Regions from separate parts of the Herbaspirillum sp. Her2 genome, predicted to be linked through region 2. Evidence: riboswitches for the same ligand, from Rfam matches in the RefSeq annotation. Region 2 holds a riboswitch; the other holds the start of a gene.

Region 1 (14,910 bases), 450 kb from region 2:
ACGCAGCGCTTGCCCGCGTGATGCAGGGCGGCGACTTCGTCGAGTTTGGCAACCTGGTCGCGATAACCCATCAGCACGACCTGCGCGCTGGCGGGGATGAGGTCCTTGACCACATCGACCACGGCATTGAAGCCGGCCACCACGTCAGCATTGCGGATCAGTTCCGCGCCGCGCATCGTCAGGTAGGAATGGTCGCCGGGTCCGGCACCGATGCAGATGATCATGTGTTTTCCTTGTTCAGCGCACGCCCAGTTGCGCACGCACGGTCAACGCCAGGGCGTCGCCGGTCAATTGTTCGAGGGTCAGGCAAGGCGCACCCAGCGCCTCGGCCAACTGGGCCGCACGGCCCAGGCGCAGGTAACCGGCTTCGGTGTCCAGCACCAGGGCCGGCACACCCTGTGCGGCCAGCGTCTGTGCAGCTTGCAGGGTTTCGGTCCAGGGGTCGCCGCTGCTGCCGGGCAGGCTGACGTTGGCCTTGCCGTCGGAGAGGATCACCAGCAGCGGCGGTGCTTCCTGCGCGCTCTGTTGGGCGGCTTGCTGCAGCACTTGCGCCGCCAGTTGCAGCGCATGCGGCAAGGGCGTGCGGCCGCCGGTCGGCAGTTCACGCAAGCCTTGCTCGGCCAGATCGGCGCTGCGCGTCGGGGCCAGCAGCAATTGTGCCTGCTCGCCACGGAAGGCGATCACGGCCAGTTGATCGCGGCGCTGATAAGCATCGGTCAGCAGCGCAAGCACCGCGCCCTTGACCGCTTCCATGCGCCGTTGTGCGGCCATGGAGCCGGACGCATCGACCACGAAGACGATCAGGTTGGCACCGCGCCCGCTGCGGACCTGGCGATGCAGGTCATCACGCGTGACGGTGAGGGGCCCATCCGTCTCGCCCGCCAGCGCGCCGCGCACGGCGGCACTGCGCAGAGTAGCACCGATGGCCAGGCGGTCAGGATTCGCGTCGGGCACGGCGCGCACGGCGTTGCCCCGGTTGGCATCGGCGACTGCGCTGCGGCGGCCGCTGGCTGCATTGGCGGCCGATTGCGGCGTCGCAGCCACGCTGATTCTGCGGGCCGTACCCGCTGCAGCAACGGCGAAGGTCTGTTGTCCGCCCTCGCCTTCCTGCTCCTGTTCCTGCTGCGGCTCATCGGAGGGAGGCGTCTCTGCCGCATCTTCGCCTCGGGTATCGCCATGTTCAGCTTGCGGCGGCGGCTCGGGCTGGCGCGCCTGATCGACCAGGTCATCCAGCTTGTCCTCGTCCATGCCGGTCTGCTCGAAGGGCTTGCGGCGGCGACGATGCGGCAGCACCAGCAAGGCGGCTTCGCGTACATCGTCCGGTGTGACCCGCGTGCGGGCCTGCAGGGCAGCGATGGCACGTGCGGTCTTGTGCATGACGATATCGGCCCGCAGGCTGGCCACTTCGAACTCGCAGCAGAGATGGCTGATCAGCTCCAGCATGGCATCGTCCAGCACCACGTCCGGGAGCAGGCGCTGAGCCTCGGCCACCTGCGCAAGCAAGGCGTCCTGCTGCGGCTGCCAGCGCTGCGCAAAGGCGGCGGGATCGGTCTCGAAGGCGATGCGTCGGCGTACCACCTCGGCGCGCACGGTCTTGTCGGTCGGTGCGCTCACTTCCACCATGAGGCCGAAGCGGTCCAGCAATTGCGGCCGCAGATCGCCCTCTTCCAGGTTCATGGTGCCGATCAGCGTGAAGCGCGCCGGATGGCTGATCGAGATGCCCTCGCGCTGCACTGAATTGACGCCCATGGCGGCCACATCGAGCAGCACATCGACCAAGTGGTCGGCCAGCAAATTGACTTCATCGATGTAGAGGATGCCGCGATGGGCCGCAGCCAGCAGGCCGGGCTGGAACGCGCGCTGGCCACCTTGGAGCGCCTGCTGCAGGTCGAGCGAACCAAGCACGCGGTCTTCGGTGGCGCCAAGTGGCAAGGTCACGAAGGGCACGGTGTCCTGGCGCTGTACCGGGTCTGTATTGCAAACTGTACAGGCACTGGCCGGCTGGCCCGGTGCGCACTGGAATGCACAGCCTTCGGTCAGGGTGATCGGTGGCAGTACCTGGGTCAGCCCACGGGCAGCGGTACTCTTGGCCGTGCCCTTGTCGCCGCGCACCAGCACGCCACCGATGCCGGGATCGACCGCGCACAGCAGCAGCGCCTGCTTCAGCAGGGGCTGGCCGACGATGGCCGCGAAGGGATAGGCATTGAACGCCGTCATTGCATGTCCTTGGTGTGTTCGCTGCCGCGCACGGTTTCACCGCGTGCTTCCAGCAGGGCTTCACTGTGCAGGTACAGTGAGCGCAACTGTTCGATGGTCTGTACTGCAGGTGTCTGCCACATGCCACGGCTGGCGGCTTCCAGCAGACGCTCGGCGATGGCGTTCTGGGCCCAGGGATTGGCCTGTTCCAGGAACTCGCGCATGGCCGGGTCGAAACCATAGGTCTCGGCCAGTTGCTGATACATCCAGTCTTCCATCACTTGCGCGGTGGCATCGTAGCCGAACAGGTAATCGACGGTGGCCGTCAACTCGAGGCCGCCCTTGTAGCCATGGCGGCGGATGCTGGCCAGCCACTTGGGGTTGACCACGCGGGCGCGGAAGACGCGCAAGGTTTCTTCCTTCAGGTCGCGCACGGCGGCGCGCTGCGGGTCGTGGCTGTCACCGAAATAGTGGCGCGGCTGCTGGCCGGACAAGGCGCGGATGGTGGCGATCATGCCGCCGTGATATTGCAGGTAGTCGTCACTGTCGAAGATGTCGTGTTCGCGGTTGTCCTGGTTGTGCAAGGCCACTTGCACACCGGAGAGACGCTGGCGGAAGGCCTCGCGCTGGTCCGCGCCCTGCACCTTGCGGCCGTAGGCGTAGCCGCCCCAGTTGATGTAGGCCTCGGCAAAATCGGCCTGGTCCTGCCAGTTCTTTTCCTGGATCAGCGGCAGGATGCCGGCGCCGTAGCTGCCGGGCTTGGCCCCGAAGACGCGATAGGCCGCCTGCGCCGCCGCCTCGGCCTGGCCCAGTCCGCCTTGCATGGCCTGCTGCAGATCGCGCAGGTAGTGCTTGCGCACGAAGTTCAGGTCTTCCGGCTCGTCGGCGGCGATGGCCAGCTGCACAGCATCGTCGATCAGTTCGATCAGCTGCGGGAAGGCATCGCGGAAGAAGCCGCTGATGCGCGTGGTCACGTCGATGCGCGGACGCTGCAATTGATCCAGCGGGATCAGTTCGACCCCGGCCACCTGCCGGTTGCCTTCGCGCCAGACCGGCTGCGCGCCCATCAATGACAGGATCTGCGCCACATCGTCGCCATGGGTCCGCATGGCGCTGGTGCCCCAGATGCTGATGGCCACGCTCTCGGGATAGTCGCCGCTCTCGCGGTGATGGCGCTCCAGCACTTCGTGCGCCAGTTGCTGGCCCACGCGCCAGGCCGATTGCGAGGGCACGCTGCGCGGATCGACCGAGTAAAAATTGCGCCCGGTCGGGAGAATATGCGCCATGCCGCGCGTGGGCGAACCGCTGGGTCCGGCCGGAATGTAGCCGCCGCGCAGGCCGTTGAGCAGGTTGCTGATTTCTTCATCGGTGCGCTGCAGGCGCGGTACCAGTTGCTCGCAGGCGAAGCTGAGGATGCGGCGTACTGCGCTGGTGTCGGTAGCCTTGATCGGAGCAGCCGGTGCTGCGCGCTTGACCGGCGCAGCCGGTCGCGCCATGGCACGCATGCCGCCGAGCACGCTGCCCGCACTTTTTTGCAGGGTCGGTTGCAGGCGCGGTTTTTCTTCGGCCGGGGCGCTGAACAACGGCGCGAACAAGGCCTGGATCACGGCCTCGATGGCAGGCACTGCAAAGCCGTGCTGCTGCAGGGCCTGCATCAGCGACAGGCACAGCGCATCGATGGCTTCGAGCGCGTCGGCGCGGGTGACGATGGCGCGCCCGGCCGTGCGAGCCAAGGCATCGTCGATGTTGAGGCGGCGGCCCTTGTGTTCCAGCAGCATATCCAGCGACAGGCCGAAGAGCCGCGCCACTTCTTCCTGCAGGCCCGGCAGGTCCTGGTTGGGCAGGCGCGTCAGGGCCACCAGCATGTCCGGCAGTTGCTGCGCATCGGGCATGCGGCCGAGGATGTGCAGGCCGTCGCGGATCTGGGCGGCACCCAGTTCGCACAGGTAGCCGTCGAGATCCTCGATCAGGTGCGCCACACCGGCACCATCCAGTTCGCTCAGCGCGTGCGGCAGCGCGCCGTCGTCGTGCGCATGGTCATGGTCGTGATGATGGTCATGGTCATCGTGATGATGATGTCCGTGATGATGGTGATGCCCATGGTCGTGCCCGTGCTCATGGTCATGATCGTGGTCATGATGCAGCAGCTTGTATTGCAGGTCCGTATCCAGATTGGTCTGCCGCACCAGCTCCCAGATCTGCTGCTGCAGCAGAGGCAGCTTGGCCGGATCGAGCACCTCGACCTGGTAATACTCGTCCACGAGCTGCGTGAGCTGGGCCAGCGCGCCGTAGCTGTCGGCGGTGGTCATGGGCGGCGTCAGGTGGTCCACCACCACGGCATGGGCGCGGCGCTTGGCCTGCGAGCCTTCGCCGGGATCGTTGATGATGAAGGGATAGAACAGTGGCACGTCGCCCAGCAAGGCATCCGGGAAGCATTCTTCAGACAGGCCCACGCCCTTGCCCGGCAACCACTCCAGGGTGCCGTGCTTGCCGACGTGGACGATGGCATCCGCGCCCCATTCTTCATCCAGCCAGCGGTACAGGGCGTAGTAGTGATGCGTGGGCGGCAGGTCGGGCTGGTGATAGATGGCGTCCGGATCCATGCCGTAGCCGCGCGGCGGTTGCAGGGCCACGAAGGCATTGCCGAGGTCGAGCCCGGCGATCACCAGATGCTGGTCGTGCACGTAAGCCTCGCCGGGCGCGGCGCCCCATTGGCGCTGCATCCTGGCCTGCAAGGCGGCGGGCAAGGCGGCGAACCATTGCGCATAGCGCGCCGCCGGGATGCGCGCGGCAGCACGGCGCAGCTGGTCTTCGGTGAGCAGGATGTCGTCGTAGGAGCAGTGGTCCACCAGTTCGTGGATCAGGGCCGTACCGGTGTCGGGCAGATCGCCGATGGCATAGCCATCTGCTGCCAGCGCGCGCAGCACGGCCATGAGCGACTCGGGCGCATCCAGCCCCACGGCATTGCCGATCTGCGCGGCCTTGCTGCTGGAATTGGTGAAGATGAAGGCGATGCGCTTTTGCGCATTGGGCGTGCAGCGCAGGCGCACCAGCCGCTGCGCCAGCCCGGCGATGCGGCGCACGCGGTCCGGCAGGGCCTGGTACTGCACCACGCCCGCTTCACTGGTGTGCTTGAAGGACAGCGGCACACCGATGATGCGGCCGTCGAATTCGGGCAGGACCACGTTCATGGCCGCATCCAGCGGATTCATGCCGCGCGTGGAATGCTGCCACTGGTCCTGCGTCATGCCGCTGGTGATGGCCTGCAGTACCGGGCGGTTCAACTGTTCCAGCACCGAGACCGACCAGCCCGCCGGCGTGATGCCGCCTGCCGTAATCTCGCCCATGGCGAAGCTGGTGGTGTTGATGATGAGATCGACCCGGCCCTCGGCGAAATACGCCAGCGCAGGCGGCAGCGTTGCCCCACTGCTGGCCGACACCCGCAGCGAGGAAGTAAACACTGGCAGCACATCCATGCCGCGCGCCTCCAGCGCCGCCACCAGCGCATCGATGAAGGCGGTATTGCCCGAGAGCCAGTGCGCCCGGTAGAAGATGATGCCCACCGCCGGCTTGCCCGCCGGGGCCTGTGCGCGCAGGGCCAGCCAGTCGTCGAGGCGGGCATCCTGTTCGAGGTCGGGATGGTAGAGGCCGTGTTCGGGCAAGGCCTGCGCGGGCTCGTAGCCGTAGCCGCTCAGCAGCAGGCGATCCGACAGGCAGCGCAGCAGCTGCGCCAGGTTGACGCTGCCGCCGCCGTTGAAATACGCCAGCGCCTGCTGTTGCACGTCAGGTGCGGCAGTGGAAGCCGCGGCCAGTTCGGCATCGGGCTCGCCGGTACCCGACAGCACGATCAGCTGCCGCCCTTCGGCGCGCGCGGCCCGCAGCAATTCAGGAAAACCGGCCACTGCACCCAGCCGTCCGAGTACGCGTAGCACGATCACCTGCGCGCTGGCCAGCTCCGCGCGCAGCAGGGTCGCCAGCGTGCGCAGCGGCTGACCCTGCTCATCGGTGCCGGATTGCAGGGCTTGCAGGTCGTAGCCCGCCACGGCGGGGAATTCCGCCGGCAACTGCGCGCGTGCAGCAGCCAGCAGCGCCAGGTCGGTCGGGGCGTGCGTCAGCAGGACGATGCGGGCCATGGGATCAGGCATCGGAGACCTCCGCTTCCGGCAACACATCGCCGCTGCCCAGGCGATGGAAGACCAGGTCACTCACTTCGCGTCCGCCTTCCAGATGCTCCTCCACCACGCGCTCGATGGCGGCGGCATCCTCGCAGCGATACCACACGCCCTCGGGATAGACCACCACCACCGGGGCCTGCGCCTTGCAGGCCACCATGCAGTGGGTACGGGTACGCTTGACGCGCAGCTCGGGGCGAGCGTCGATCTGTTCGCCCAGCACGCCGAACATGGCTTCGGCCAGCACGCCGTTTTCGGTACAACGCGGACCCACGCACATGAGCACGTGACGATGATGAGTTCTCATGGCTTTGATGCTTTACTTTCCCCGGCGCAGCAACGCCGGACAGGGGCCCGTCAGGGCCGGCCCATCAGCCGAAGCGGCGATAGAAGAAACCGGTCAACCCGCCCAGCGCCAGCCAGAACACCGCATTGGCTGCCGCCGTGGCGCGGATGAAGGCCTGTGCCAGTTCTTCCGGGGCCACGCTGCCATGCACTTCCGGCTGCGGAGCGCCGATGAAATGCGGCACCACCAGCAGCATGACGCCAGCCAGCTTCCACAGCCAGCCACGGGTGAAGACGAACAAGCCCAGGCTGGCCGCCGTCATGGCGGCGGTCATCACCCACCAGAGCTGGCGCGCCTGCAGCGGTGCGGCCAGGGTACCGGGGACTTCCGGCGGCAAGCCCAGCGAGGGCGCGACGAAAAACACGCCATAACCGGCCAGGCCCCACAGCAGACCGCTGCGCCAGCTGATCTGGCGTCCGCTCAGGGCAAAGGCCGCCACCAGCATCAGGGCGAAACCGACCGCCATGCTGACATTGGCCAGCACGGTGTAGCCGGTGCGCTCGGCGCCGTCGGCCGGCTCCCAGGCATTGGCGTCATGCGCGTGTTCGTGCTCATGTGCGTTCGCATGCGAGTGCTCGTGCGCAGCCGCCTGGGCGGCGGGTTCGTGGGCGTGGTCATCGGCCGCGGGGGCCGCCGATTCGCCGGCCTTTTCATATTCCTCTGCCTTGAGGATGATCTTTTCGACCTGGAATTGCTGCACGCCCGACAGCAGCACGCCCGATAAAGCGCCCGCCACCACCACTGCCGACGCCATGCGCCGGAACACGGTCCAGTTCATCGTCCGCTCCTCAGTGGCAGGGGAAACCGGCCGAGTGGCGGCCATCGTGAGCGGCATTGTGCAGCTCGACCTTGGAGGCGAAGCCGGCGCCGTAGATCAGCGCCACGCCCAGCGCGAAGGCCAGCAGCGAGGGCGCGATGCGGTCGCGCCAGACCTGGCTGCCGGCGTGGCTGGAAGAGGAAGAATCAGCGGTGTGACGGGCGTCGAGACCGGAGGGAGTGGACATGCGCTTTCCTTGGCAGGTGGATGAAACGAAGGAAGCCACACGGCGAGCGCCCAAGCACAATCCCGCCGTCGGCTGACGGCACCGGTTCACACCAGCGGGAAATGATGGAAGCTTTCCGCATGATCGCCCTCCGCGATGCATTCAAGAACTTGCCTCGGGCCGGTCTCCGGGCTGGCGAGGGGAAGCCTGGGGCTTCGGGACAGGCGCCTTCCCATGCGCGGGGCACAGTGGCGTAGTGCGTGTCCTTCCTCGCTTACCGTTGCGGGGGCAGCGCCGGCTTTGGCCCGATGCTGTGGCACCGGCCGCACCGGCTTCCCGTTTCAATCCCGGGCGCGGGTGCGCACGGAATACCAGAAGCAATGCTAAGGGGCGAAGTATAAAGGCGGGGGCGGGCTTGGGCAACCTGCATTGTCAGCCTGTACGGGGCTGGCGGCAACTTCAGCGGGGCAAGGCGGGCTGGAGCGGTGAGGAGGATGAGGGGGAAGCACTGGAGGAAGCAGCCGGCAGTTGCGGCAAGGCAGGCGAAGCGGCCAGCTTGTAATACAGGCTCATTTCCGCCCCCATGCGGGTGGGAATGCGCGCCACGTACACCGAGCGCTGGCCGGACCGGGGACCGTGCCCGTGCACTTCCATCAGGCACAGGTAGCGTTCCCCCAGGAAGCCCAGCACGGCAAACGAGGCCTTTTGCGGGCGGGACAGCCGGGGGGCGCGCTCCGGTGACAGGCCGATGGCCCGGTCAAGGTAGCCGCGATGGGAATTGACGAACAGATAGTCACGTCCGGGGGGCTTGCCGCTGGCATAACCGATGCGCCACTGGCGATTGTCGCCATCGGGCAGATACAGGCTGTAGGGGGATGCCGGGCCGCTTTCCATCACCTCGACCCGCCCTGCGACCGGATCGATGCTGACCCGGCTGAGGGGAAAATGGTCTACGGCCAGGCAACTGGCCAGCACTTCTTCGGGCGGCGAAGGCGGACCGGGCAGCGCCGCCAGACAGACGAACAGCAGGACCAAGGGCAGGCAGCGCAGCGCGCTCTTCTTCCAGGGAGAGGCATGGGCAAGGAAGCAAATCATTGACAGCTCCTTCAACAGACGGCGGATCAGATCGGCTGCAGCAGAAACACAACCGGCCACCATGGTTGCAGAAGGGCAATGCCATGGATATCAGAAAACTCTCAATGAGCAGGAACAAGTCACTTGCCATGGACGGCGTGCGCCCTGTTGTGCGCCCGGTGCCAATGCCGGAAGGCCGATGTCGCCTCGCGACGGCCTCAGCGCGGCCCGGCGACCATCTCGGCAAGAAAATCGAGGGCGACGAAGTGCCATTGCGCCGATTCGGCGTCATACAGCGCGATCTGGTTGATTTCCCGGCCCGGTTCAGTGCGGCCCGGGATGCGCTCCATGGCCCGCTCGGCATGCCGGTGGCGCTGCTGCGGGTTCAGTTGTTCCAGCCGGGCCGCTGTCTCCGCATGGGCGTAGAGACCGGCGCACTCCCATAGCCGGGCGTGGCATTCGAGATCGGCCAGTCCAATGTCCAGCGGGATGCTGTCGATGCTCGCCGACACCTGGGCCACGCGCGCCGACGACAGCCGCACCGGGTCGCCCTGCGCGCGCACGGCGATGCGGCCATCGTGCGCGCCCCATGCCAGATGCAGGCAGTACGGCAAGTGGCCCTGATGACGCGCCACCAGTTCATCGGGGGAAAAGGACGCCACCGGCAGTACCTGGTAATCCTCCACGGCCAGACCCAGCCAGAGCGCATCGAGATGCGCATCAAAGGGAGACAGGTAGAGCACCATGGCCTGCGCACCGGCAGCCGGCCCGGCCTTGACCGGCTCGCACAGCACCCGGGCGGTGCTGCTGCCGCTTGGCTGCAGGCGTACCAGCACATGCAGGGGAAGCGCCGCCAGCACGGTGTGGCGGCGGCCAGCGGGAAAACCCATGGACTGCGGAGGATAGGGATACAAGGTGCCACTCCTGACAAGGACGGCGGAGGTGGCAGTCCTGCTCAATTCATCTGCGGTCTCCGCAAAAAGCAGATGCTTTCACAAATGCAAAGCGGCTTGAACGAGAAAAGTCTCAATCAACGCGAAAGAATCGCAGGCGGGATGGAACACTGCAGCGGTGTCAGTGAGGGCCGGAATCACGGCGGTTTCGGGGCGATATGAAAGAAAAGGACAGTGCGCAGTCGCAATGGCCGCGCAACGGCAGGTTGCACGCTCAATAGCTGGCAAGAGATGAACGAAAAAGCAAAAAGCAAGGTCGCGACCGGCGGCAGGAAGCGTACCGGAGAACGGCGCGCCTGCCTCGCAAGCGCTGTCTGCCGCTCTGCAACAGTTACCTACATACGCAAAGGCTTGTCGGAAGGCCGAGGATTGTCGGGCGGATCTTGCACCGGTACCGGCTCATCATCGGGCAGTGCCGGCGGCGGCAGGTTGGGCTCGTTGACCGGCGGGGTTTCTTGCGGGGTGTGCAGGGAATGATTCAAACAGACCTCCTCGGGCAAGGCAATCCTGGTGGCAGATCCGGCAGGCAAGCTCAACCCTGGCCGGCCATCGGGTTCTGATGGGGAATCGGGTCCTGGGGCGGCGTCGGATCCAGCGGCGGAACCTCGACCGGCGGGGTGTCTTGGGGCTTGTGCATGGTGTTCTCCTCTGAGGGTAAAGGGGTCGGGTGGTCGCCGGGCCGTGCCGGCAGCATGGGCAGCAAGCCATCATCGGCATTGGCCAGCGGGTCTTCGGTGCCGTCGGGCTCAACGACATGGCCGGGATCGGCCACGATGTGATCCGGCACGGGCGCGCCTGACGGCGCAGGCGGCGTGCCGGGTGGACGCAGCAGTGCGGCTGCCGGGGTTTCCGGTGGTCGCGCGCCCTGCGCTGCAGCGGACTCTGCAGCGAGATCCGGACGAGGCAGGTTCATGGCGGTCCTCCTGACAAGGTGGCAAACAATACCTCATCTTACGAAGCCCCTGCCCTGCCCTCAGCCAGACATCGGCCCATTCGCCTGTAGGAAGGCCGGAAAAAAAACGCCGCCAGCCCCAAGGGGTGGCGGCGTCATCGGCATGCGCAATGCAGGACGTCAGCGCATTCAGCTGGCCTTGAGCGCGCGCGTCACGATTTCTTGCGCTTCGGCGAAAATGCGGTCCAGATGCGCCTGGTCGCGGAAGCTCTCGCCATAGATCTTGTAGATGCTCTCGGTGCCGGAAGGACGGGCCGCGAACCAGCCATTGTCGGTGACGATCTTCAGGCCGCCGAAGGGCTTGCCGTTGGCCGGTGCGATCGTCATCACCTCGCGGATGGTCTCGCCGGCCAGCTCGGTCGACGTCACATCCTGCGGCGACAGTTTGGACAGGCGCGCCTTCTGCTCCGGCGTGGCGGCGGCTTCCTTGCGGCCATTGACGGGCGCACCCAGCTGGCGGGTCAGGTCCTGGTAGATCTGGCCGGGATCATTGCCGGTGCGGGCGGTCATCTCGGCGGCCAGCAAGGCGGCGGTGATGCCGTCCTTGTCGGTGCTCCAGGGCTGGCCGTCGAAACGCACGAAGGAGGCGCCAGCGCTTTCCTCGCAACCGAAGCCCAGGCTGCCGTCGTACAGGCCATCGACGAACCACTTGAAACCGACCGGCATCTCCAGCAGCTTGCGGCCCAGGTGATCGGCCACGCGATTGATCATCTGGCTCGACACCAGGGTCTTGCCCACGGCCGCATCGGCACGCCAGGCCGGACGATGGCGGAACAGGTAATACACCGCCACCGACAGGTAGTCGTTGGCCGGCAGCAGGCCGGTGCTTTTGGCGACGATGCCGTGGCGGTCATGGTCGGTGTCGCAGGCCATGGCGACGTCGAAGCGGTCCTTCAGGGCGATCAGCTCGCTCATGGCATAGGGCGAGGACGGATCCATGCGGATCTGCGCATCCCAGTCCAGCGGCACGAAGCGGAAGCTGGCATCGACATCGGTGTTGACCACTTCCAGGTTGAGCTTGTAGCGATCGGCGATGGCCGACCAGTAATGCAGGCCGGCACCGCCCAGCGGATCCACCCCGATCTTGACGTTGGCCGCCGAGATGGCACCCAGGTCGATGATGTTGGGCAGGTCGCCCACGTAGTTGTCGAGATAGTCGTAGCGGCGCGTGGTCTCGGCCTTCAGGGCCTTCTCGAAGCTGATGCGGCGCACGCCTTCCAGCTTCTGCTCCAGATAGCCATTGGCGCGCTTCTCGATCCAGCTGGTGACGTTGGAATCCGAGGGGCCGCCATTGGGCATGTTGTACTTGAAACCGCCATTGTCCGGCGGGTTGTGCGAGGGCGTGACCACGATGCCATCGGCCAGCTTGTCACGGTGTACGCGGTTGTGCGTGAGGATCGCGTGCGAGACGGCTGGCGTGGGCGCATAGGGGCTGCCCGCAGCCAGCATGGTCACCACTTCATTGGCGGCCAGCACTTCCAGTGCGCTGTGCCAGGCCGGTTCCGACAGGGCGTGCGTATCGATGCCCAGGAACAGCGGCCCCTTGAAACCCTGCTCCTTGCGGTAGTCGCAGATGGCCTGGGTGATGGCCAGCACATGCCATTCATTGAAGCTGTGCAGATTGGCATTGCCGCGATGGCCGGAGGTACCGAAAGCCACACGGTGGCTGGCTTCGGCCACATCAGGACGCAGGCTGTAGTAGTTCGACAGCAGCACCGGCAGGTTCACCAGGGCTGAGGGTGCGGCACGCTTGCCGGCGAGGGGATTGACGCTACTCATAGGTTTGTTCTGGATGAATGGATATCTGAGGAAACGAGGTGGCACGGCCACTTCGCTACTTGATCTTTTTTCAACGTCCCGGACATTGTAACGCCAGGATGGCGCGCTGCAGCATCGATATGAAGATTCTTGCAGAAAGCTTGCCGCGAGGCACTGTTCACGGGGCTTTGCGGGCCACGGCGATGCGCGGGTGCCGCTGACGCATGAAGCTTCTTGCCGAAAAGCAAAACGCGTCCGGGCCAAGGCACGGACGCATTCGGTCAGGGCAGAAACACCGGCCGCGCCCCTTCAGGCGTGGCCGCGTGCAGGCATGGTCAGGCTCGCCGGAAGGCGCGCACGATCACCAGCAGCACGATCGCACCCAACGTCGCCGTGACGATGGAGGCCAGGATGCCGCCACCCACGGCGATGCCCAGCAGGCCGGCGAGCCAGCCACCGATGACGGCACCGACGATACCGATGAGGATGTCAGCCAGCAGACCGAAGCCGCCACCCTTGACCAGCACACCGGCCAGCCAGCCGGCAACGGCACCAATGATCAGCCATGCGATGAGTCCGTGTTCCATGATGTTCCCTTTCAATCGTTCTGTCGTTCTTGGGTTGATGTCGGAAACCGTGCAATGCAGGGGCTTCCTCTTGCTTCCACTTCTCTGCAAGCGCTCTGCGCAACAGATGAGGTGATGATAGAAAAGCGCGCGTGGGCAAGGTATCGGACAGCGGCCCATTTCCTTGTAGGACAAGCCCGGCATGTGGCGCTCTTGAGCCGATCAGCGCCAGGCCACGCTGGTTTGCGGCGCGCAAAGCGGTCACGGCCGTGCCTTCCTCTTTTCCTACATCGCAAAAGGCGGCATTCCTATAGAGAGGAAGCGCGAGTTTTTTTACTCTTGCTGCACATAAGCGCAGTGCAGCATCGAACCCAGCCTCCATCGCTTGCCGCCGCGCCTGCCCAATACCGCATTCGCCAGCCCGATTTCCAAGAGAGCCGCCATCATGTCCGCCACCGAAACCAGTGCCCGTCCGTCACCCGTTTTTGCCAATGCCTTCGCGCTGAACACCTTCGGCACTGCACCGCAGGCCGCCGAGGGCGCTGATTTCGTCGAACACTATGCCCGCTACGCCCGCGAATCGGCCGAGATGCTGCATCAGATTTCGATGAAGGCACCACAGCTGGCTTCGGTGCTGGACCAACTCAACGAAGGCAGCCTGCCGCAGCGCATCGCGCTGGTCGATGAGCAGGCAGCGGCCGCTGTACCGGCAACGCGCCGTCAGCCGCGCGCTTCCCTTCTGGAGACTGCGGCGCATGCATTGAGCCACGCCTTCCCCGGCGTCGCGCCCCTGTTTCAGGGATGCCGCGCGTTTTTGCAAATGAAGATGATCAAGAACAACAGACAGGCGTGAGGAGGCGCGAGTCGCTAGCAAGCCTGCATTGTGTGCCTTTGGGTGTCACGCCCTTCACTCAACCAAAACTGGACTTACCATGAAAAAAATCACCAAAGCCGTTTTCCCCGTCGCTGGCCTCGGCAGCCGCTTCCTTCCCGCCACCAAGGCACAGCCCAAGGAAATGCTGCCCATCGTCGACAAGCCGCTGATCCAGTACGCCGTTGAAGAAGCGGTGGAAGCGGGCATTACCGAAATGATCTTCATCACCGGCCGCAACAAGCGCGCCATCGAAGACCACTTCGACAAGGCCTATGAGCTGGAATCCGAACTGGAAGCCGCCGGCAAGGTGAAGCTGCTGGAAACCATCCGCAACGTCATTCCCAAGCACATCAACTGCGTCTACGTTCGCCAGGCCGAGCCGCTGGGCCTGGGCCACGCCGTGCTGCTGGCCAAGCCGCTGGTGGGTGACGAGCCCTTCGCCGTGCTGCTGGCTGACGATTTCATGGATGCCGCTCCCGGCCAGAAAAACGTGATGGCACAGATGACCGAACTGTACGAACGTGAAGGCAAGAGCCTGCTGGCCGTGCAGGACGTACCGCGTCCAGAAACCCGCCAATACGGCATCGTCAGCGGCACTGCACACGGCGAGCGTACCGAGCTGCTGAGCGGCATCGTCGAAAAGCCGTCGCCGGAAGACGCACCGTCGACCCTCGCCGTCGTGGGCCGCTATGTGCTGACCCCGGCCATCTTCGAGCGCCTGGAAAACATCGGCACCGGTGCCGGTGGCGAAATCCAGCTGACCGATGCCATCTCTGCCCTGCTGGAACAGGAACAGATCCTGGCCTATCGCTACGAAGGCCAGCGTTTCGACTGCGGCTCCAAGCTGGGCTACCTGAAGGCAGCCGTCGCCATGGGCTTCAAGCACAAGGAAGTCGGCACCGGCTTCGCCCAGTTCCTGCAGGAATTCACCAGCCAGAACGATCTGGCGCAGGCTGCCCAGCCCAAGGGCCCGGCCACCGTGACCCCACTGAAGACTGCTGCCGGCAACCAGCCTGGCAGCACACCGGTCTCCAGC
Region 2 (14,910 bases):
GTTTCCGCGTTATTTCCTCAACACCTTCCTGCTGGTGACGATGATCCTGGCGGCGCAGCTGGTGCTGGCCACGCTGGCGGCCTATGCGTTTGCCCGCTTCACGTTTCGGGGCAGCAATGTGATGTTCATGCTGGTACTACTGCAACTGATGGTGATGCCCGACATCCTGATCGTGGAGAACTACCAGACCATGAACCTGCTGGGCCTGCGCGACACCATCCTTTCGATTGGCCTGCCTTACTTCGCCTCGGCGTTCGGCATCTTCCTGCTGCGCCAGACCTTCAAGACGGTGCCGCGCGAGCTGGATGAAGCGGCAACCGTGGAAGGCGCCTCGGCCTGGCAGATCCTGATGCAGGTCTATGTGCCGCTGGCCAAACCGATCTATATCGCCTTCGGGCTGGTCTCGGTCAGTACCCACTGGAACAACTTCCTGTGGCCGCTGATCGTGACCAATTCAGTGGAATCGCGCCCGCTGACGGTGGGGCTGCAGGTGTTCTCCTCCACCGACCAGGGGGTGGACTGGTCCATCATCACGGCGGCCACACTGATGACTTCTGCGCCTTTGCTCCTGGCGTTCCTGCTGTTCCAGCGGCAGTTCGTGCAGTCGTTCATGCGGGCGGGGATACGCTGAACCCGCAGCGCTTCAGTGGCCCGAGATTTCAGAAATCGAGGTGCGCACGACCTGCTTGGTGGTGATGTCGAAATGCACGTTGAAGAGCCGGTCCTCGTGCACGTAGTGATACTTCCAGTCCCACACTTCCTCATTCTTGCGGGCGAACTGCACCACGCTGCGCGGCCGGCCGAATTCGCGCCGGATCTGCTCGGTGCTCATGCCGGGACGAATGGTGTCGAAATGATCCTGCGTCAGCACCTGCGTGTAGTCGATCAGCGTACCGGAGGCCCCGATACGGAACATCCAGGTCCGGATGCCTTCCGGTCCCTTGGGGTATTCCAGGGTCTTGGCCCCGCCCCCGTCTTCCCAGACGGTATCGGGCTGGCCCATTACGCCGCGCACGTCGGCTTCGCTGGAAACACCCTTTTGCAGCTTGTCCAAACCGAACTCCTCGATGGGATTGCCATTGCGGTCGCAGCCAAACATGGCCAGAGCGACAAGCAAAGCGCCGAAATGACCGGCGTGGCGACGCAGGCGGGTGAAGATGGGTTCACGCATAGGTAGTTGATTATCCCTGATGAAGACAAGGTAAAATACGGCTTCTGTGTAACATTTGGCCTGAAAATATCATGCTCTTCGGAAAAAAGACCACCTACGTATCTGAAATCACCCAGTTCATCGACGAACTGAAGACGAAGAACCCGAAGCTGGAAGAGTCCCAACGCGCCGGCCGCGCCCTGCTGTGGGACAAGGAACCGCTGGACCTGGACAAGTCCGCCCGTGACAAGGCTTCGCGCGTGGCCCAGCAGCCCTACGTCTACCAGAGCCACTAAGCTGTTCGCATGACGGTTCAAGCAGGTGGCCTGGACCCCGCCGGCCAGCCCGGCGCGGAACCCAGCGCCGACGCCATCGACATCACCCCCGCAGGCCAGCAGGACACCACGCCCGACGTGATCGACGGCGTGGCATTGGCACGCCTGTACGGAGAACCGCTGTTCCAGCTGCCCAATGACCTCTACATCCCGCCGGATGCGCTGGAAGTCTTCCTGGAAGCCTTCCAGGGTCCGCTGGACCTGCTGCTGTACCTGATTCGCAAGCAGAACTTCAACATCCTCGACATTCCGCTGGCGCAAGTCACCGCGCAATACCTGGAATACGTCGAGCAGATCCGCAAGCAGAACCTGGAACTGGCCGCCGAGTACCTGCTGATGGCCGCCATGCTCATCGAGATCAAGTCGCGCATGCTGCTGCCGGCCAAGAAGGCCGAGCCCGGCGAGGAGCCGGAAGATCCGCGCGCCGAGCTGGTGCGCCGCCTGCTGGAATATGAACAGATCAAGCTGGCCGCCCAGGAGCTGGACCAGCTGCCGCAAGTCGGCCGCGACTACGTGCGCACCCAGGTCCACATCGAGCAGACCGTGGTCACGCGCTGGCCCGAGGTCGACATCGACGACCTCAAGGCGGTCTGGGCCGATATCCTCAAGCGCGCCAAGCTGACCCAGCATCACCACATCAGCCGCGAAGAACTGTCGGTGCGCGAGCACATGACGGGCATCTTGCGGCGTTTGCAGTCGGCGCGTTTCGTCGAGTTCTCGGACCTCTTCGATCCCTCGCGCGGGGTGCCGGTGGTGGTGGTCAACTTCATCGCCCTGCTCGAACTGGCCAAGGAAACGCTCATCGAAATCACCCAGGCCGAAGCCTTCGCGCCCATCTATGTCAGACTGTCGTACTCGCCCAGCTGAGCGGGCGCAGCCGACCGGCAACCGGGGCCGGGCTGCGCAGGCTTGAGCGACAAGCCACGCGACGGTCCGCCCGCAACCAGAGAATCCGCATGAAAATCATTTCCTCCATCGAAGAACTCCGCGACCATCTGCGCGGTCAGTTGCGCACCGCCTTCGTGGCGACCATGGGCAACCTGCACGAAGGCCATCTGTCCCTGATGCGCCTGGCGCGCACCCACGGCGACCCGGTGGTGGCCTCGATCTTCGTGAACCGCCTGCAGTTCGGCCCCAACGAGGACTTCGACAAATATCCCCGCACCTTCCAGGCCGACGTCGAGAAGCTCGAAAAGGAAGGCGTCTACGTCCTCTTCGCCCCCACCGAAAAGGATATGTACCCGGAACCGCAGGAATACCGCGTGCAGCCGCCCAATGACCTGGGCAACATCCTGGAAGGTGAATTCCGTCCCGGCTTCTTCACCGGGGTCTCCACCGTGGTGATGAAATTGTTTTCCTGCGTGCAGCCGCGCGTCGCCGTCTTCGGCAAGAAGGATTACCAGCAGTTGATGATCGTGCGCAACATGGCGCGCCAGTTCGCCCTGCCGACCGAAATCGTGGGCGCCGAAACCTACCGCGCCGAAGACGGCCTGGCCCTGTCCTCGCGCAACGGCTACCTGTCGGCCGAAGAACGCGCCGAAGCACCGCTGCTCTACAAGGTGCTCAACGACGTCGCCAACGAAGTGCGCGGCGGCCAGCACAACGTCGCCCTGGTCGAGCAACTGGCCATGGAACGCCTGGCCGGCCGTGGCTGGAAGCCGGACTACGTGGCCGTGCGCAAGCGCATCGACCTGCAGCCGCCTTCAGCAGCCGACATGGAACAAGGCGCGCCGCTGGTCGTGCTGTCTGCCGCCAAGCTGGGTGCCACGCGCCTGATCGACAACCTGGAAATCTGATCCATGCGTGCGCTGGCGGCCTGGCTGCTGTCCCTCACCGGATTGCTGGCGGCCGGCGCAGCCCACGCCAGCATCACCGTCCAGGATGACCTGGGCCAGAACGTCACCCTGCTAAAGCCGGCGCGCCGCATCGTCAGCCTGGCCCCACATGTTACCGAACTGCTGTACGCGGCCGGCGCCGGCGAGCAGATCGTCGGTGTCAGCAATCACAGCGACTATCCCCCGCAAGCTGCCCGGCTGCCCAACCTGGGCGGCTACAACGCGCTCGACCTGGAGCGCATCGCCAGCCTCAAACCCGATCTGGTCGTGGCCTGGCACAGCGGCAACAAACCCCTGCAACTGGCGCGCCTGCGCAGCCTGGACATTCCCGTCTTCGAGAGCCAGCCGGCCGATTTCGGCATGATCGCTACTTCGCTGGAACGACTGGGCCAGTTGGCCGGTTCCGAGGCCACCGCCCAAGCGGCGGCGACTGCCTTCCGTGCGCGTTGGCAGCAGCTGGAAGCGCAATATCGCGGCCGTACGCCGGTGAGCGTGTTCTATCAGATCTGGAGCCAGCCTCTGATGACGCTCAACGGCCAGCACATGGTGTCGTCGGTGCTGCGCCTGTGCGGCGGGCGCAACATCTTCGCCGATCTGCCGCAACTGGCGCCTACGGTCAGTGTGGAAGCGGTACTGGCAGCAGATCCTCAAGTGATTCTCACGGCAGGCGATGCGCGCGACCAGCCGCTGGAGCGCTGGAAGGCCTTTCCCCGCCTGCGAGCCGTGCGCGACAGGCAGCTCCATACCGTCAATGCGGATTGGCTGAACCGCGCCGGGCCACGGGTGCTGGAGGCGGCGCAGGAAGTGTGCGGGAAGCTGGATCAGGCACGGCAAGCAACAACAAGCGCTCAATAAAAACATCCCTCACGAGGAGGGATGTGCGGCTTCAGACTGAAGGTATTCAGAAGCGATATTTCAGGCCAGCGCTCAGGAGATTGGCATTGACTGAAACACCATCCTCCCAGGAACCGCCCACACGCTGCAGACGGGTGTAAGCGCCATTGATGCTGAAGCGGGAAGTCAGGTCATATTCGTAGCCGATCCCCAACTGGTAACCAATACCGGACTGCGCGTGGGAAGTGGATCTGCGGTACGCATAGGGCCCTTCCTCTGCGGCCTCCAGAGAGACCTGGGAATGCATCAGGCCTCCTTTCAGATACAGCCCGGGAATGAACCCGGTCAATTTGTAGATCGCAAGCAGGTCGAAACCATGGGTGTTGGCCGTCAGATGCCAGCGATAGGGGCCAGCGTTGCGTTCTTCTCGCTTGAAATCACCCAGATGGAAATATCCCGATTCCAGGGAAAAATTGGGAGTGAACTGATAGCCGACGGACAGCCGCACGGCACCGGCCCGGGCGCTTTCGACATATTCGTCTCGTGACGGGCCGTCATTGCCGTCGTTGACGGCATAGCTGACCGAGCCGCCTTCCAGACCGACATAGATGCCGGTCGCCGGCCTGGACTCCTGCGCAAAGCCCACGGTCGACATAGCCAATGCCGCAGTGGCGGCGATTAAATGGATTACCTTCATCTGCATATCTCCCACGAAGTTGATCGAATCGTTGCAATCCCGAAGGCGTGTGCTGCTGCCCTCGGGAGCGAGCTCCTGACGTAGCACGGAGGTGCTGTGCCAAGCCGGGCGCGATCATAGGAGCTGATAGGGAGAAGTCATCCGAATGCGAGAAAAATGTGTATTTTCCTCAATGAATAGCGAAGGCCCGCTCGAAATCGAATGAAATGCAAGCGAAAAATACAAGTCGCCACGGGGGCTGGCATGGGTGCCTGCACGCTGCATGCGAACGAAAAAAATCCCTCCACCAGGGAGGGATTTCAAGACCCGCAAAACTGCAGGTAAAACTTAGAACTTGTACTTCACGCCAGCCGAGTACAGATTCATCTTGTTGTCGCTTTCGCCACCCAGCTTTTCGAAGCGGGTGTAGCCAACGTTGATGCCAACGTTCTTCGCCACGGCGAACTCATAGCCCAGGCCGTACAGGTAACCGGTACCGGTTTGCGAGAAGGAGCTCGTGCCGGACGGCTGGCTCAGTTCCAGGGAAACCTTGGAGCGGGTCGCACCCGCCTTCAGGTACAGGCCCGGCACGAATTCGGTGAACTTGTAGATCACGGACAGATCGGCGCCCTTGACGTCAGCCTTGACGTTGTAACGCACGGTACCGGTGCGGTTGGTACCGTCTTGCTTGAAGTCGTCGGTGGCGAAGTAACCCAGTTCGATCGCGAAGTTCTTGTTGATCTGATAACCAACCAGGGCGCGCAGGGCACCGGTTTCGTTGGTTTCGGAGGTCTTCACGCCGTTGGTCGGGGTAGCGATGCTGCTGATGGTGGCGACGCCGCCTTCCAGGCCGATGTACACGCCGCTGTCAACGGTCTGCGCTGCCACCGAACCGGCGGCCATCATTGCTGCGATTGCTGTAACTGCTGATGCGATATTCTTTTTCATTCCTGATATCCCTAAATAATTGTCAGTACTTCGTCAGGGTTTTTCCCCGGCGGCAATTATATCGGGAGGCGAGAATTCGTAAATATTGGTAAAGAGTTTTCTGTTGATTTTTTGAGCTCTTTTGTTGAAAAACAACATATCAGCAGATGAGAATACGAAGCTTCCTTCAAACCCTGCGCTTCTCCTGCTCACCCTGGCTCGCCACGAACACCACACCGTCCGGGCTCGCGACCGGGAAGAAGCGGCATCCATACGCCGCCTCCAGCGCTGCAGGCTGCAGGATGGCTTCCGCGGTGCCGCCGTGCGCGGTGCTGCCGTCGAGCAGCAGGATATGCGAGGCAAAGCGCCGCGCCAGATTGATATCGTGACAACTGGCTACCACGGCCCTGCCCTCCTGCGCCCATTCCTGCAGCAATTGCATTACCTGCAATTGGGCCGCGATATCCTGATGCGAGGTCGGCTCATCCAGCAGACAGAGCGCGGGAGCCTGCACCAGCAAGGTCGCCAGCGCCACGCGCTGGCGCTCCCCGCCGGACAGCCGCAACAGATCCTGCCCCGCCAAGCCGGACAGGCCGACCTGTCCGAGGGCGGACAAGGCCAGCGCGCTGTCCTTCTCAGGCCCGCCCCAGCCATCGCCATGGGCAAAGCGGCCCGCCATGACGGCATCCAGCACCGGCAGCGAAAACGCATCCTGTTGATGTTGCAACAGCAGGCCGCGCTGCAAGGCCAGTTGCGACGGCGAAAAGGACGACAGCGCCCTTCCCTGCAGCAGAACCTCGCCGGCATGCGCCGCCTGCAAGCCGGCCAGTACATGCAGCAGGCTGCTTTTGCCGACCCCGTTGCGCCCCAGCACGCACCAGAATTCACCCGCGCGCACCTGCCAGTCCAGCGCCTGCAGCAGGACACGCTCACCCGCGCACACCGCCAGCTGGCGGGTCTGCAGAACGGGCACTGAAGAATGCGTCATATTCGTCATGGGCGGCTCCGCGCCAGCAGCCACAGGAACATTGGCACGCCCACCAGTGCCGTGATCACTCCCACCGGCAGTTGCACCGGTGCGGCCACGGTACGCGCCAGCAAATCCGCCAGCGTCAGCATGGCCCCGCCGCCCAGGACACAGGCCGGCAGCAGCAGGCGCTGGTCATTGCCAACCAGCAGGCGCAAGCCATGCGGCACCACCAGTCCGACGAAGCCGATGGTCCCTGCCATCGCCACGGCGTTGGCCGTGCACGCGGCCGCCACACACAGCAGCATCACCCGCAGGCGCATCACCGGCACGCCCAGCAACTGCGCAAAGGCATCGCCGCGTGCCAGCAGATTGAGCGAGGGCGCATGACGCCAGCTCCACAGCAATGCCAGCAGCAACACCGGTGCCATCAACGGCAGCAGGCGCGCATCGTCGAGGTCGCCGATCAGCCAGAACACCATGCCGCGCAACTGCGCATCCGGCGCAATCGACAGCGCCAGCGAAATCAGCGCGCCGAAACCCGCTGCCAGCATCACACCCGTCAGCAACAGGTGCTGGCTGGACAACAAGGGAGACACCGCCAGATGCCGCAGCGAGGGGCGCACCAGCCCGAACAGCAGCAGCATCGCCAGCCCCGCGCCCAGCAAGGCGCCGGGTGCGGTGACGGCCTGTACCGGCCAGCCCAGCCGCAGGGCTGCCAGCATGGCCAGCAAGGCCCCGGCCGCCGAACCGCCCGACAAGCCCAATACATAGGGATCGGCCAGCGGATTGCGCAACAGTACCTGCATCAGCGCCCCCGACAGGGCCAGCGCGCCGCCCACGGCAAAGGCGGTCAGCGCGCGTGGCACGCGCAGCGACAACAGCATCGCCACCTGGTCGGCGGAGGCCGAAGGACGCAAACAGCCAGTACTGCCGCACAGCACCGCCGCCGACAAGGCCAGCAGGGACAGCAGCAGCAAGGTGCACAGCACAGGCAGGTAACGTCGCATCGGGGCCAGGATCAGGTCAGCATCAGAAGTCGTAGCGGGCGGTGAATTTCAGGGCCCGTCCGTCCTCCGGATAGATGCCCGAGACCGCCCCGCCACTGCAGTCATAGGCCTGCGAGTAATACTTGCGATCAGCCAGATTGGTCCCCGTGACGGCAAATTCCCAGGCGCTGACACGCACCGCATACCGCGCATCGAAGGTAGTGAACGAAGGCATGCGCGCGCAGGTGTTGGCGAAGTCGTTGCCCATGCGCTGGCGGTCCACCCAGCGTGCACCGACGTCGGCGCTTTGCTGTCCGGACTTCCAGTTCAGGCGGGTCGACAGCGTATTGGCCGGCACCAGCGCCAGTTGCTTGCCACTATTGTCGCCTTCCTCGAAACGCGCATTGATGTGCTGGTAGGTGGCACTCCAGCCCAGGGTCTCGGTCAGCTGCACACGGCCTTCCAGTTCCACGCCCTGATGGCGGGTCGGTGCCAGGTTGCTGTTGGCTCCGAAGCCACCGTTGGCGGTCGGGTCATAATACAGCTCGTCGCGCACGCGATGGCGGAACCAGCGCAGCGTCACCTGGCGCGCCGTATGGCCCAGGGTCGCGCCCAGTTCCAGGTCATGCGAGACCTGCGGTTTCAGGACCGCGCCGCTGGGCAAGGCCGTGAAGCCGTTCTCGTCGGCAGTTGCCAGGCGATAGCTCTGGCCGGTCTTGACGAAGCCGCGCAGCAGCGGCAGCGGCGCATAGCTGGCTTGCAGATCCCAGGCATTGACGGCGCTGGTGCGGCCATAGGCGCCGGAATCGCTCTGCTGGGTGAACTGCTCGCGGCGCACGCCGGCAGCGAGGCGAGCGTTGCGGTCAAACTCGATTTCATCGCGCAGGTACAGCGCCTTCGAATGCTGGGAGGCATCGCTGTTGCCATAGCTGGCATTGGTGGCCGAACTCCATTCGGCCAGGTCCACACCGGCAATGGCTTCGTTCTTCCACAGGCCGCTGTCGAGCACGTGACGCAGGCGCGGCGAGAACTGGGTGGTCCGGATGTTGGCTTGCGCGGTGGAGCCGCTGCTGACATAGGTGGAGCGCGAAATCTTCTCCCGATGCGACAGCTCGGCCGCCACGTCGAAGGCACCGAAGCGGCGCTCCAGAAAGGCGGTGATGCTGTCATTGTCATAGGAGCCGTGATCCAGCGGCTTGCTGGTCTGGCGCGCATTGGCGTCATATTGCGCCTGGCTCAGGCTGCCCGGCAGGCCGAAATCGGCGCGCGACAAGTTGGCGCGCAGGCCGAAGCGCCAGTCGCTGGCGAACCACTGCACCGTGGTACTGAAATTTTCCTGATCGGACTTGCTGTTGTCGCGCCAGTTGTCGGCATGCGACTTGGCATAGCTGGCGTCGATGGACATGTTGTCCCAGCCGCGCGAAACCGCTGCCCGGCCGGCGCGCTGACCGTTGCTGCCGACTTCGCCGATCACGGTTCCGCGCACGGTATTGGCCTGCGGGCGGCGCGTGATGATCTGGATGGTGCCGCCGGTAGCGCCGCTGCCATACAGCACGCTGCTGCCGCCGCGCACGATCTCGATGCGCTCGATGGTCTCGATGGGGATCGCCGACAGCAGCGGCGTGGCCAGTTCATTCTCGGAAATGCGCACGCCATCGACCAGCACCACCATGTTCTGGTCGCCATTGGTGCCGAAGCCGCGCAGGTCCAGCGGGAAGTCGCGCGGGCCGGACAGGCTCTGGCGCCCGTAGACGCCGCCCAGCTTGCGGATGGCTTCGTTGGCGTTGTCGATGCCGGCTTCGCGGATCTGCTCGGCGGTGATGACGGTGGCAGCGACCGGCGGGAATGCCGGATCATTGGGGAAGCGCGAGGCCGAGACCACTACCGCCGACAGCGGCTGGCTGGTATCGGCGGCGTGGGTCGACGCAGCGAAAGCCGAAAGAATCAGCGCACTGGCAGTGCGCAGGGCAATACGGGGGCGAGGACCGCCACAGCGGGCCTGGAAATAAGCGATATGCATGAAAAATCAGGTCAAGAATCTGTGCAGCCTGCCTCCCCGCGGGCCGCAATCAACGGAAAACCGCACCAGTATTGGTTGTGCGGGCTCCTCCTGTTCTGGCCGGTCTCCGGACTGCAGGCATGACCATCGGCCTTCCCATGTGGCGAAGTGAACGTTCGCGCAAAAACACAGTGGCGTGGAAGAGGTCTCGCCGGCGAGACGTGACGCATCGTCACATCGTCGCCGGCACCTGGTTACCGTTGCGGGGGCAGTACACCTTGGCTGACCGCCCTGCTGGCTGCAGGCGGCCTGGCGCGTGTTTCCCGTTTAACTGCCGGCGAGGACACGCCGGCGGGCACCAAAACCGCGCCATTGTAGGCGTGCGGCGTACACGCCACAAGCCGCAGCACCCAGATGATGTAAATCAGCACAAGCGGGACAGCCGCAATTGCTTTCAGGAAAAAGCCGGATAAAATCCATCCTCAGCAGTGATATATAGAAAAAATTCGATTTTTCTATCAAAAAACATTTGAATCGCGGTTCTTGCCAATTTTTTGTGGTGGGGCCGAAAAATTGAAACAAATGGGGGATTTCACTCGCTGTTTGGCCGATGAGATCACGCCAAGCGGTCCTATACTCGGCGCCATGGCATCGTCGACCGGCGGACCCTTGCGTGGTCGGCCGGCCTCACTGTCATCCTGAACGTTGTCGTGGTCTGCGGGCCTTCAGAGACTGCCTCTGGCTGCCGATATCTGTCTGATATCGGGGCGGTGGTAGTGGCTGTGCCTCCCGGAACGACGCATTAGATCCGCCTACGGGCAACTTTGCACAGCAGTGCGCCGACGAGCGCACACCTTTGTTGGGAGAATCAGTAATCATGAGCGACGACGTTGATCTGGAAGCATTGTTTGACGAAATTTCCTCGCAGACGCTACCGGGCATGACTGCCGAACCGGCTGCCGCTGCCGCCGCCCCCGCCGCCGCCGGCACCGAAGAAGCGGCTGCAGGCGAACAGGAGGACCAGAGCGACAAGCCCATGTACGAACGCCTGGGCGGTATCGTGCGCCTGCTGCACGACTCCATGCGCGAACTCGGCTACGACCGCTCGCTGACCGACGTGGCCGAGCAGATCGGCGACGCCCAGAGCCGTCTGGAACACATCGCCACCCTCACCGAGCAGGCCGCCAACAAGGTGCTCAATGCATTGGACTCCGGCATGCCGGCCCAAGACCGCCTGCAGGAGCAAGCCAAGGACATCAACGCGCGCTGGACCAAGCTGTATGCCGGCCAGATGAACATCGAGGAATTCAAGGCACTGGCGGGCGACTCGCAGAAGTTCTCCAATTCGGTGATGGAATCGACCGAGGCGGAAAAGGCGCGCATGCTGGAAATCATGATGGCCCAGGACTTCCAGGACATCACCGGCCAGTTGATCAAGAAGATCGTGGCCATCACCGCTTCCGCCGAGCGCGAGCTGGCGCAACTGCTGCGCGACAATGCACCGCCGGAAGTCAAGGCGCAGATCGATGCGGAAAAACCGGTAACCCTGATGAATGGCCCCTCCGTGGGCGGCACCGCCATGGGTCAGGACGATGTGGACGACTTACTCGATAGCCTGGGGTTCTAATGGATGACGAAATGCTCAAGGATTTTGTCGTTGAAGCGTTGGATCTCGCCACCAACGTGGAAGAGCACCTGCTGACGCTGGAACGACATCCTGATGACCTTGAAATCCTCAACGCGGTCTTCCGCGCATTCCACACCATCAAGGGTGGCGCCGGGTTCGTGAACCTGCCGGCCATGGTGTCGGCCTGCCACCTGACCGAAAACCTGTTCGATGCGCTGCGCACCGGCAAGGCCCCGGTCACGCCGCTGGCCATCGAAGCGGCGCTGCAGGCCAGCGGCTTCGTGGCCGACCAGTTGACCGAATTGTCCAACGGTGCCGCACCCGACAGCCTGGCCTCCATGCCGGCCGAACTGAAGGACATCCTGACCCAGGCCATCGAAGGCAAGAGCGAATCCACGCCGGCCCCTGCCCCAGCGGCAGCAGCGGCAGCAGCGCCTGCCCCGGCAGCCGCAGCACCGGTGGCCGCGCCCGCAGCCGCCGCTGCAGTGGCCGCCGTCAGCGTCGATGGCAGTGCCAGCGTGATGAAGAATGGCGAACTGGACTGGCCCGCCCTCTACCAGGCCCTGGTGCCCGGTGCGGCTGCCGCGCCGGTCGCGGAGGGTAGCGCCGAGGCGGCCCCGGTGGCTGCCGCCGCAGCGGCACCCGCTGCTGCCGCGCCTGCCGCGCCCGCAGCCGATGGCGAGCCCAAGGCCGCCGCGCCGGTACAGCAGAATCGCCGCGCCACCGATTCCCCTGGCGGCGCCAAGGAAGAAAGCATCCGTATCGATGCCGTCAAGCTGGACGCCCTGCTGGAAGTGGCCGGCGAATCGGTGCAGGCCGCCAACCAGGCTGCCGTGCTGCTGGAAAAGCTGCAGCAGTTCAAGTTCGAAGGGACCGCTGCGGCCCTGATGTCGACCCTGGCCGAAACCCTGGGCCGCGCCTCGCGCTACTCCAGCGAACTGCAACGCGCCACGCTGTCCACGCGCATGCAGCCGGTCGGCCGCCTGTTCCAGAAATTCCCCCGACTGGTGCGCGAACTGGCCAAGGACCTCGGCAAGGACGTCGACCTGGTCATCACCGGTGCCGAAACCGAAGTCGACCGCGTGGTGGTGGACAGCCTCTACGACCCGCTGGTGCACATGCTGCGCAACTCGCTGGACCACGGTATCGAAGTGGACCGCGCCGCCGCCGGCAAGCCCAACAAGGCGACCATTTCGCTCAACGCCTGGCAGGCCGGCAGCAGCGTCATGATCGAAGTCTTCGATGACGGCAAGGGCATGGACCCGGACATGCTGCGCAACAAGGCGCTGGCCAAGGGCCTGATCAACGAACACCAGGCGCTGACCTCCGACGAAGCCTTGCAGCTGGTGTTCCTGCCCGGTTTCTCCACCAAGGAAGTGGCCTCCAGCGTCTCCGGACGCGGCGTGGGCATGGACGTGGTCAAGACGGCGGTGGAAAAGCATCGCGGCACCATCCGCATCGAATCCACCATCGGCAAGGGCACCAAGTTCTCGATCCGCCTGCCCATCGAACTGTCGATCATCCCGACCATGCTGGTGCGCTGCGCCGGTGCTCCGCTGGCCCTGCCGATGGCGGTGGTGGAGCGCGTGGTCGAGCTGCCGGAAACCTTCGACGAAGTCGGTGGCGCACCGGTGCTGCGCGACCAGGGCCGTCCGCTGCCGGTCAATTCGCTGGCCGGCGTGCTGGGCTACGAGCCGGGCAATGAGCGAGTGGGTATCGTCATGGCGGTTCCCCACCCCTACATCCTGGGCGTGGAATCGGTGGAAGGCACGGCCGATCTCGTGATCAAGCCGCTGACCGCGATCCACACTGCCGGCATCACCGGTACGGCCCGTTCGGCCGAAGGTGAACTGGTGCTCGTGGTGGGCCTGTCCTTCCTGCTGGATGGCTGCCGCGACCTGGAACGCACGGCGGTGGCATAAGATTGCCGCCCAGCGCTGCAAACGCAAACGGCCGGATCTGCAAGGATCCGGCCGTTTTGTTTCAGGCCTGGCGCACTGCTCGGCGCCGGGCCTTACGCCTTAAAGTTCATACATGTCCTTCTCGCCTTCCATGACCTGCGCAATCAGCTTGCGATTGAGGGTCGGTGCCAGCAATTCAATGAAGGTATAGACATATCCCCGCAAATACGCCCCTTGCTTCAAGGCCACCCGCGAGACATTGGTGCCGAACAGGTGGCCGGCCGGAATGGCCCGCAAGCCACGGTCACGCTCGGCATCGAAGGCGATGCCGGCGATGATGCCCACGCCCATGCCCAGCTCCACGTAGGTCTTGATGACGTCGGCATCGATGGCTTCCAGCACCACGTCAGGCTTCAACTGGCGCAGCGAGAAGGCATGGTCGATCTTGCTGCGGCCGCTGAAAGCGGAATCGTAGGTAATCAGGGGATTGCCGGCAATCTCTTCCAGCGTCAGGCTTCTGGACTGCAGCAAGGGGTGATCCGGCGGCACCACCACCACATGCTCCCACTGATAACAAGGCAGCGAGACCAATCCCTCGCCTGAGGCCAGCGCCTCGGTGGCGATGGCGATGTCTGCCTGGTCGTTGCGCACCATCTCGGTGATTTGCTTGGGATTGCCCTGCAGCAATGAAAGATGCACTTTCGGATACTTCTGGGTGAAGGCCTGCACCACCTTGGGCAGCGCATAGCGCGCCTGGGTGTGGGTGGTGGCGATGGTGAAACTGCCGCTGTCATGGGCGGCGAATTCCTTGCCGATACGTTTGAGGCCATCCACTTCCTGCATGATCAGCTCGACCGAGCGCAGCACCGCGCGGCCCGGCTCGGTCAGGCCGCGAATACGCTTGCCGTGGCGCGTGAAGATGTCCACGCCCAGCTCCTCCTCCAGCTCGATGATGGCCTTGGAGACCCCGGGCTGCGAGGTATACAGAGCCTTGGCGGCCTCCGTGAGGTTGAAGTTCTGCCTTACCGCTTCACGAACGAAACGGAATTGATGAAGATTCATGAGGGAATTCCTTCGCTTCTACCTGGTATGGCGGCGCACCGCGCCTGCCTTGCCGGCCTCACCGGCCTTACCTGCCTCGTTTGGCGCATTTCCATATGCCAAAGGCGTATATAAGCAAATAAATACTATGTAGTTTGGTTTGAAACATAAGTTTATTACGATTCGCAGACTAATGGGCGAGGTGTTATGACTGTTTCTTATGTAGTAAGCGGATTTGCCGTTGGACTGCTGGTCGGACTGACCGGGGTCGGTGGCGGCTCGCTCATGACACCGCTGTTGACCTTGCTGTTCGGCATTCATCCCTCGGTGGCGGTGGGCACCGACCTGGCGTTCGCCTCCGCCACCAAGACCGCCGGCACCCTGGCCCATCGTTTCAAGGGTACAGTGCGCTGGGAGGTGGTGCGCCGCCTGTCCTATGGCGCCCTGCCCGCTGCGCTCGTGACCACCCTGCTGCTCAAGCACTTCGGTGCCGTCAGCGACGGCATTGCGCTGACCATCCGCTATTCGATTGCGATCTCGGTGTTCCTGACCGTGGTGGCCCTGCTGTTCCGCGCACGCATGCAAGCCTGGCTCAATGCCCATCCGCAACGCCAGCTGCAGGGTGCCAC

What was found. A riboswitch is a leader RNA that binds a small molecule or an ion and turns the genes downstream of it on or off. The one in region 2 is predicted to bind cobalamin.
Region 1: another riboswitch for cobalamin. It lies ahead of ACWHXP_RS06430 (CbtB domain-containing protein); the one in region 2 lies ahead of ACWHXP_RS04375 (TonB-dependent receptor family protein).

Annotation. Positions count from the first base shown of each region.
Region 1 covers NZ_CM176331.1:1,394,586-1,409,495, reverse strand. The annotation lists gene ACWHXP_RS06455 (cobalt-precorrin-7 (C(5))-methyltransferase) at 1-224, opposite strand, end outside; gene ACWHXP_RS06450 (putative cobaltochelatase) at 238-2,217, opposite strand; gene ACWHXP_RS06445 (cobaltochelatase subunit CobN) at 2,214-6,341, opposite strand; gene ACWHXP_RS06440 ((2Fe-2S) ferredoxin domain-containing protein) at 6,334-6,675, opposite strand; gene ACWHXP_RS06435 (CbtA family protein) at 6,740-7,492, opposite strand; gene ACWHXP_RS06430 (CbtB domain-containing protein) at 7,503-7,718, opposite strand; cobalamin riboswitch at 7,859-8,088, opposite strand; gene ACWHXP_RS06425 (hypothetical protein) at 8,157-8,792, opposite strand; gene ACWHXP_RS06420 (hypothetical protein) at 8,990-9,685, opposite strand; gene ACWHXP_RS06415 (hypothetical protein) at 10,060-10,206, opposite strand; gene ACWHXP_RS06410 (hypothetical protein) at 10,257-10,637, opposite strand; gene pgm (phosphoglucomutase (alpha-D-glucose-1,6-bisphosphate-dependent)) at 10,806-12,455, opposite strand; gene ACWHXP_RS06400 (GlsB/YeaQ/YmgE family stress response membrane protein) at 12,770-13,021, opposite strand; gene ACWHXP_RS06395 (hypothetical protein) at 13,446-13,853, shown strand; gene galU (UTP--glucose-1-phosphate uridylyltransferase GalU) at 13,933-14,910, shown strand, end outside.
Region 2 covers NZ_CM176331.1:946,649-961,558, reverse strand. The annotation lists gene ACWHXP_RS04425 (carbohydrate ABC transporter permease) at 1-631, shown strand, start outside; gene ACWHXP_RS04420 (outer membrane protein assembly factor BamE) at 644-1,171, opposite strand; gene ACWHXP_RS04415 (DUF3460 family protein) at 1,243-1,446, shown strand; gene ACWHXP_RS04410 (segregation and condensation protein A) at 1,456-2,352, shown strand; gene panC (pantoate--beta-alanine ligase) at 2,442-3,281, shown strand; gene ACWHXP_RS04400 (cobalamin-binding protein) at 3,285-4,175, shown strand; gene ACWHXP_RS04395 (outer membrane protein) at 4,222-4,851, opposite strand; gene ACWHXP_RS04390 (outer membrane beta-barrel protein) at 5,179-5,736, opposite strand; gene ACWHXP_RS04385 (ABC transporter ATP-binding protein) at 5,945-6,745, opposite strand; gene ACWHXP_RS04380 (FecCD family ABC transporter permease) at 6,751-7,734, opposite strand; gene ACWHXP_RS04375 (TonB-dependent receptor family protein) at 7,757-9,733, opposite strand; cobalamin riboswitch at 9,814-10,090, opposite strand; gene ACWHXP_RS04370 (protein phosphatase CheZ) at 10,590-11,339, shown strand; gene ACWHXP_RS04365 (chemotaxis protein CheA) at 11,339-13,261, shown strand; gene ACWHXP_RS04360 (CysB family HTH-type transcriptional regulator) at 13,361-14,302, opposite strand; gene ACWHXP_RS04355 (sulfite exporter TauE/SafE family protein) at 14,489-14,910, shown strand, end outside.